DNA from 3 places in the Agrococcus sp. TF02-05 genome. Region 1 is predicted to be linked to each of the others. Evidence: predicted binding sites of a transcription regulator. Region 1 holds the regulator's gene; each other region holds the start of a gene.
What was found. The regulator HrcA, encoded in region 1, represses chaperone genes, less so after heat shock. The targets are predictions, from matches to a motif close to TTNGCACTCGNNNNNNNCGAGTGCNAA.
Positions count from the first base shown of each region.

Region 2: groL (chaperonin GroEL) is a predicted target of HrcA. The motif match lies at 964-990, and genes of this name have one in related genera.
Region 3: groES (co-chaperone GroES) is a predicted target of HrcA. The motif match lies at 995-1,021, and genes of this name have one in related genera.

Region 1 covers NZ_JAGEKO010000001.1:409,230-411,490, reverse strand. The annotation lists gene JQT67_RS13605 (DUF4870 domain-containing protein) at 1-414, opposite strand, end outside; gene hrcA (heat-inducible transcriptional repressor HrcA) at 581-1,594, shown strand; gene dnaJ (molecular chaperone DnaJ) at 1,595-2,261, shown strand, end outside.
Region 2 covers NZ_JAGEKO010000004.1:260,654-262,914, forward strand. The annotation lists gene groL (chaperonin GroEL) at 1-927, opposite strand, end outside; gene JQT67_RS05115 (LytR C-terminal domain-containing protein) at 1,044-1,604, opposite strand; gene JQT67_RS05120 (DUF3263 domain-containing protein) at 1,601-1,978, opposite strand; gene msrB (peptide-methionine (R)-S-oxide reductase MsrB) at 2,061-2,261, shown strand, end outside.
Region 3 covers NZ_JAGEKO010000004.1:398,665-400,925, reverse strand. The annotation lists gene JQT67_RS05770 (class I SAM-dependent methyltransferase) at 1-951, opposite strand, end outside; gene groES (co-chaperone GroES) at 1,095-1,391, shown strand; gene rarD (EamA family transporter RarD) at 1,459-2,261, shown strand, end outside.

The DNA.
Region 1 (2,261 bases):
CTGCGGAGCGCCATGCTGCGGGGATCCGTACTGCGGCGATCCGTACTGCGGCGATCCGTACTGCGGCGATCCGTACTGGGGGGCGCCATGCTGCTGGCCCCCCGGCTGGCCGTAGCCCGGCTGGGCGTAGCCGCCCTGGCCGTACCCGGGCTGGTCGAAGGGAGCGCTGCCCTGCTGGCCCGGCTGCGGCTGGCTCCAGTCGCGGCTCGCGTCGGAGTCGAACGCGGGCTGACCGGGCGCGCTCGGCACGGCGCCGCCCGCGGGAGCGGAGAAGGGCTCGGCCGGCTGGCCGAGCGCCGGAGCGGCGGGCGCGCTGGGGGCCGCGTGCTGCTCGTCGGTGACCGAGAAGCCCTCGCTCGAGGGGTCGGTCGGCTCGTGCTGGTCGTCTCGGCGGGGCACGTTGGGGTCGGACATGGGGAGTGCCTTTCGTGAGTGGTCCGCAGGATCTGCGGACGTTCCGCACGGCCATTGTGCGCCGGGATGGCTGGAGAACGGGTGAGCGATCGGGCGCGGCGCGTCGCGGCGCGGTAGGATTGGCAGTCAGCATTGGAGAGTGCCAGCAGGGGGGAAGGAGCGCGGGATGGTCTCGGATCGCGGTCTCGAGGTCCTCCGGGCGATCGTCGAGGACTACGTCGCCCTGCGGGAGCCGGTGGGGTCGAAGTCGATCGTCGAGCGGCACGCCTTCGGCGTCTCCGCGGCGACGATCCGCAATGACATGGCGCTCCTCGAGGAGGAGGAGCTCATCGTCGCGCCCCACACCTCGTCGGGCCGCGTGCCGACCGACAAGGGCTACCGCGTCTTCGTCGACCGCCTGCAGCGCATGCAGCCGCTCACCCCCGCGCAGCGCCAGGCGATCGCGCGCTTCCTCGACGAGTCGGTCGATCGCGACGACGTGCTCGCGCGCACCGCGCGCCTGCTCTCGAGCCTCACGAACCAGGTCGCGCTCGTGCAGGTGCCGCTCCGGCGCCCGGGCGCCGTGCGCCGCGTCGAGCTCGTCGCGGTCACCGAGTCGAAGGTGCTCGCGGTGCTCATCCTCGACTCGGGCCGCGTCGAGCAGCGACTGCTCGACGTCGGGCAGCGCATCGAGCCCGAGCAGGCATCGGTGCTCGGCCGGGCGTTCACCGAGACGATCGCCGAGCTCGCGCCCGCCGAGGCCGTCCAGCGCCTCTCGTCGACAGCCGCATCCGCCCCCGCCTCGATCGCGACCGCGACCGGCGCGGTCGCGCAGGCGCTGACCGAGATGCTGCAGGGGGCCGGCGGCGACCGCATCGTGATGGCGGGCGCCGCGAACCTCGTGCGGGAGGAGCGCGACTTCCAGGGCACCGTGACGCCCGTGCTCGACGCGATCGAGGAGCAGGTGACCCTCTTGCGCCTCTTCGACGAGATGGGCTCCGAGGGGGAGGTCGCGACCCGCATCGGCCGCGAGCTCTCGGGGCCGCTCGGCGAGGCGGCGGTCGTCGCCTCGACCTACACGGCCGACGGCAGCGAGGGGCACGTCGGCGTCCTGGGCCCGACCCGGATGGACTACGCAGGGAACATGGCCGCGGTGCGCGCAGTGGCGCGCTACCTCACGCGGCTGCTGAGCGAGGACTGAGTGAGCGACCACTACGAGACACTCGGCGTCGAGCGCGACGCCACGCAGGACGAGATCAAGAAGGCGTACCGCCGGCTCGCGCGAGAGCTGCACCCCGACGTCAACCCGAGCGAGGACGCGGCCGAGCGATTCAAGGACGTCACGCACGCGTACGACGTGCTCGGCGACCCGCAGTCGCGCGCGGAGTACGACCGCGGCCCGTCGCTCGGCGGGGCCGGGGGCTTCGGGTTCGGCGACATCTTCGAGCAGTTCTTCGGCGGCGGCCGCTCGGCCGGGCCGCGCTCGCGGCGCCAGCCGGGGCAGGACAGCCTGCTGCGCCTCGACCTCGACCTCGCCGACGTCGTCTTCGGCGTGCACCGGGAGCTGCGCGTGCAGACGGCCGTGCTGTGCGAGACGTGCGACGGCGCGTGCACCGCGCCCGGATCGAGCCCGCAGCGCTGCACGATGTGCGGCGGCTCCGGCCACGTGCAGCGGCAGGTGCGGTCGCTGCTCGGCAACGTCGTCACCTCGCAGCCGTGCGCGGCGTGCCAGGGCTACGGGAGCATCATCCCCGAGCCGTGCCCGACGTGCGCGGGCCACGGCCGCGTGCGCGCCGAGCGCACGATCCCCGTCGACATCCCCGCGGGCGTCGACACGGGCCTGCGCATCCAGCTGCCCGGCCAGGGCG
Region 2 (2,261 bases), on a different contig from region 1:
GCTCTCGAGCTTGAGGCCGACCTCCTCCGAGATGACCTGGCCACCCGTGAGGATCGCCATGTCGGCGAGCATCGCCTTGCGGCGGTCGCCGAAGCCGGGGGCCTTGACGGCGACCGACTTGAAGATGCCGCGGATCTTGTTGACGACGAGCGTCGCGAGCGCCTCGCCCTCGACGTCCTCGGCGATGATGACGAGCTGCTTGCCCGCCTGGATCACCTTGTCGACGATCGGGAGCAGGTCCTTGATGTTCGAGATCTTCGAGTTGACGATCAGGATGTACGGGTCCTCGAAGACCGTCTCCTGGCGCTCGGGGTCCGTCACGAAGTACTGCGACAGGAAGCCCTTGTCGAAGCGCATGCCCTCGGTGAGCTCGAGCTCGGTGCCGAAGGTGTTCGACTCCTCGACGGTGACGACGCCCTCCTTGCCGACCTTGTCGATGGCCTCGGCGATGAGCGCGCCGATCTCCTCGTCGGCGGCCGAGATCGAAGCCGTGGCGGCGATCTCCTCCTTGGTCTCGACCTCCTTGGCGTTGGCGAGCAGCTGCTCGCTCACCGCGGCGGTGGCCTTCTCGATGCCGCGCTTGAGGCTGATGGGGTCGGCGCCCGCTGCGACGTTGCGGAGGCCCTCGCGGACCAGCGCCTGCGCGAGCACGGTCGCCGTCGTCGTGCCGTCACCGGCGACGTCGTCGGTCTTCTTCGCGACCTCCTTGACGAGCTCGGCGCCGATCTTCTCGTAGGGGTCCTCGAGCTCGATCTCCTTGGCGATCGAGACGCCGTCGTTCGTGATCGTGGGGGCGCCCCACTTCTTCTCCAGCACGACGTTGCGGCCGCGCGGGCCGAGGGTCACCTTCACCGCGTCGGCGAGCGTGTTGAGTCCACGCTCCAGCCCGCGACGGGCCTCCTCGTTGAATGCGATCATCTTTGCCATTGCAGTTCGTCCCTCCTGGACGCTGTGGACGTTCATCTGGCACTCCGACGATAGGAGTGCCAGTACCCGAGTCTGGCACTCTCCCCTGTCGAGTGCAAGCCGCGGCGGAGGGCGCGTCAGGGCGCGGTCGGCGTGGGCGAGTGCGTGACCGCTCCGCCCTCCTGCGGCTCGGCGCTCGGGGCCGTGCCCACCGCATCCGCACCCAGCACGATCGTGATCGGGGTGCCCGTGACGCGGCCGTCCGAGAGCCGTGCCTCGCCGACGCCGAGGCCCTGCGCGAGGCCGCGCGCGATGGGCGCGAGCGACTCGTCGTCGTACCAGACGACCGTGCGCTCGACGTTGCCGCCCGTCGAGCCGCCGGTCGCGAGCACGTTCCAGCCCGCGTCCGAGAGCGCTTGCCCGACGCCCGCCGCGAGCTCGTGCTCGCCCGACTGGTCGAGGACGGTGATGGATGCGTCGACGCCGGGATCGATCTGGCCCGGGTCGGAGACGACCTCGGCGACCTCGCTCGCGACGGGCGCGGGCGGCGCCGACTGCGGGCGGAGCCGGTCGAGCAGGAAGAGGCCGATCGCGATGAGCACGATCGTCACGCCGAGCGCGCACAGCAGGATCACCCAGCGCGGCGTGCGCCGCGACGAGCTCGAGCGGTGGGCGCCGACGCGCTGCGTGCGGCTCATCGGCCCTCGCGCACGCGCAGCAGCCGCCGCACGAGCATCGGGTCGTGGTGGAGCGCCTCTGGCGTCTCGAGCAGCCCGTCGAGCACCTGGTAGTAGCGCGTCGTGGTCCAGCCGAACTCGGCGCGGATCGCGCGGGCCTTCGCGCCGCCGTGGCTCGTCCAGCGGCCCTCGAAGTCGAGCACCCGCCGGATGCGCTGCTCGCGCGCCGACTGCAGGTCGTGCGCCGACGCATCCGTCGACGACGAGTGCGCCTCCGGCTCGACGACGGAGTCGGCGGCCGCGAAGGCCACGGCGGCGGCGTCCAGCGCGGCGGAGTCGAGCGCCGCGGCGTCGTCGGCGGCCGGCGCGCTGGCGGGTCGCGGCTCGGTCGGCATGCTGCCGATCCTACGGGCGTCGCGGGGTTCCGCCCGCCGCGAAACACAGTCGGCGCAATGGTGCCGCGCGTACGCTTGCGGCATGACCGATTCGATCGAACGCTCCGACTCCGAGTGGCGCGAGGCCCTCTCGCCCGACGCCTACCGCGTGCTGCGCGAGGCCGGCACGGAGCGCCCCTGGACGGGCGCGCTGCTCGACGAGTCGCGCCAGGGCGTCTACTCGTGCGGCGCGTGCGGCAACGAGCTCTTCGACGACGAGACGAAGTTCGACTCCGGCTGCGGC
Region 3 (2,261 bases), on a different contig from region 1:
CGCCTGCGCGAGCGGCGTCTCGACGAGCGCGTCGCCCGTGAGGTAGGCGATGCCCTCGCTCACGCTCCGCGCGCCGAGCCGCTCGGCGAGCGTGCCGATGAGCTCGGCGCGGATGACCGAGCCCGCCGGCTCGAAGAGCCACTCGCCGAGCTCCCCGGGCTCCGGATGCGTCGGCGCACCGACGAGCTCCTCCGCTGCGCCGTTGCCGAGCACGAGGGCGCTGCGCGGCGCGGCGGGACGGGCCAGGGCGCCCGTCCACACGACGGCCTCCACGGTCTCGAGGCCGTCGGTGACCCACTGGTGCTCGGCGTCCGGCGGCAGCAGGGTGCGATCGATGCCCGGCGCGAGCTTGACGCCCGCGGGCTGCGCGGCGGCGCGCTCGAAGACGCGGTCGAGCGAGGGCGACCAGTCGGCGGGGTCGCGCAGCCGGCTGGCGCCGTCGCGCCGCGCGGGGTCGAACCAGAGCGCCTCGGCGTCCGTCGCCGTCTCGAGGGCGTCACCGTGCACGACGGTCGCGTGCCACGGGGCGAGGTTGAAGGCCGCGATCGCCGCCGTCGCCTCGTCGCGCTCGACCGCGGTCACCTCGAGCCCGAGCGTCGCGAACGCGAGCGCGTCGGCACCGATCCCGCACCCGAGGTCGGCCACCGAGACGATGCCGGCCGAGCGCATCCGGCCCGCGTGGTGCGCGGCGACGCGCAGCCGCGTCGCCTGCTCGAGACCGGCCTCGGTGAAGAGCATGCCCTGCGCGAACTCGCCGAACTTCGCGCGCCCCCGGCGCCGCAGCCGCGCCTGGCTCAGCACGGTCGCGACCAGCAGCGGGTCGTGCCCCTCGGCGCGCAGCCTCGCGACCTCCCGCACGACGTCGGCGGCGCCGCCCAGGCCCGCCTCCGCGCGGTCGAGCAGCGCGAGGCCCTCCTTCGACAGCAGGAGTCGCAGCGCATCGGCGTCCATCGCTCTCATCCAACACCACGCACTGCCCGCGGGTCCCGGGCGGTTGGCACTCATGTTGACCGAGTGCCAACTCTCGGCCTAGTCTTGGAGCGGCGCCCGGCATGACCGGGCGCGCCCCAGAGTCTGACAAGAAAGAGGCAACCGTGTCGGTTTCCATCAAGCCGCTCGAGGACCGCATCGTCATCAAGCAGGTCGAGGCAGAGACGACCACTGCAAGCGGTCTCGTCATCCCTGACACCGCCAAGGAGAAGCCCCAGGAGGGCGAGGTCGTCGCGGTCGGCCCCGGCCGCGTCGACGACAACGGCAACCGCGTGCCGATCGACGTGACCGTCGGCGACAAGGTGCTCTACTCGAAGTACGGCGGCACCGAGGTCAAGTTCGGCGCCGACGAGTACCTCGTGCTCTCGGCTCGCGACGTGCTCGCGATCGTCGAGCGCTGAGCCACCAGCACTGACGACAGCGGCGGCGCCCCTCCGGGGGCGCCGCCCTTCGTGATCGAGGGGGACGATGCCCGAGCAGCGCACCACCGGCGTCTGGTACGCCGTCTTCGCCTACGCCTTCTGGGGCGTCGTGCCCGTCTACCTGCAGCTCACCAAGGGCATCGACGGCTTCGAGCTCATCGGCTGGCGGGTGCTCGCCTCCGTCGTGGTCGGCTTCGGCCTCGTCGCGATGACGCGCGGCTGGGCGCGGATGCGCGCGACCCTCCGCAACCGGCGCGACACGTGGACGCTCGTGCTCGCGGGCCACGCGGTGCTCGTCAACTGGACCGCGTTCATCGTCGCCGTGCTCTCGGATCGCGTGCTCGAGACGAGCCTCGGCTACTTCCTCAACCCGCTCGTCTCGGTCGTGCTCGCGGTGCTGTTCCTCGGCGAGCGCCTGCGGCCCGCGCAGTGGGTCGCCGTCGGCCTCGGCGCGATCGGCGTGCTCGTCATGGTCGTCGGCTACGGCGAGGTGCCGTGGTTCGGGCTCGCGGTCGCGCTCTCGTTCGGCGTCTACGGCCTCATCAAGAAGCGCGTCGGGGGATCGGTGGATGCGCTCACGGGCTTCACGATCGAGACCACGGCCGTGATCCCCGCGTCCCTCATCATGCTCGGCATCGCGGTGAGCATCAACGGGGTGACGGTCGGTGCCGCGGGCGCGCCCGGCATCTGGGCGACCGTCGGCCTCGGCCTCGTGACGGCCCTGCCGCTGCTCGCCTTCTCCGCCGCGGCGCGCCGCATCTCGCTCACCGCGCTCGCCTTCACGCAGTACCTCGCGCCGATCATCTCCTTCCTCTTCGGCGCCTTCGTCATGCTCGAGCCGATGCCGCT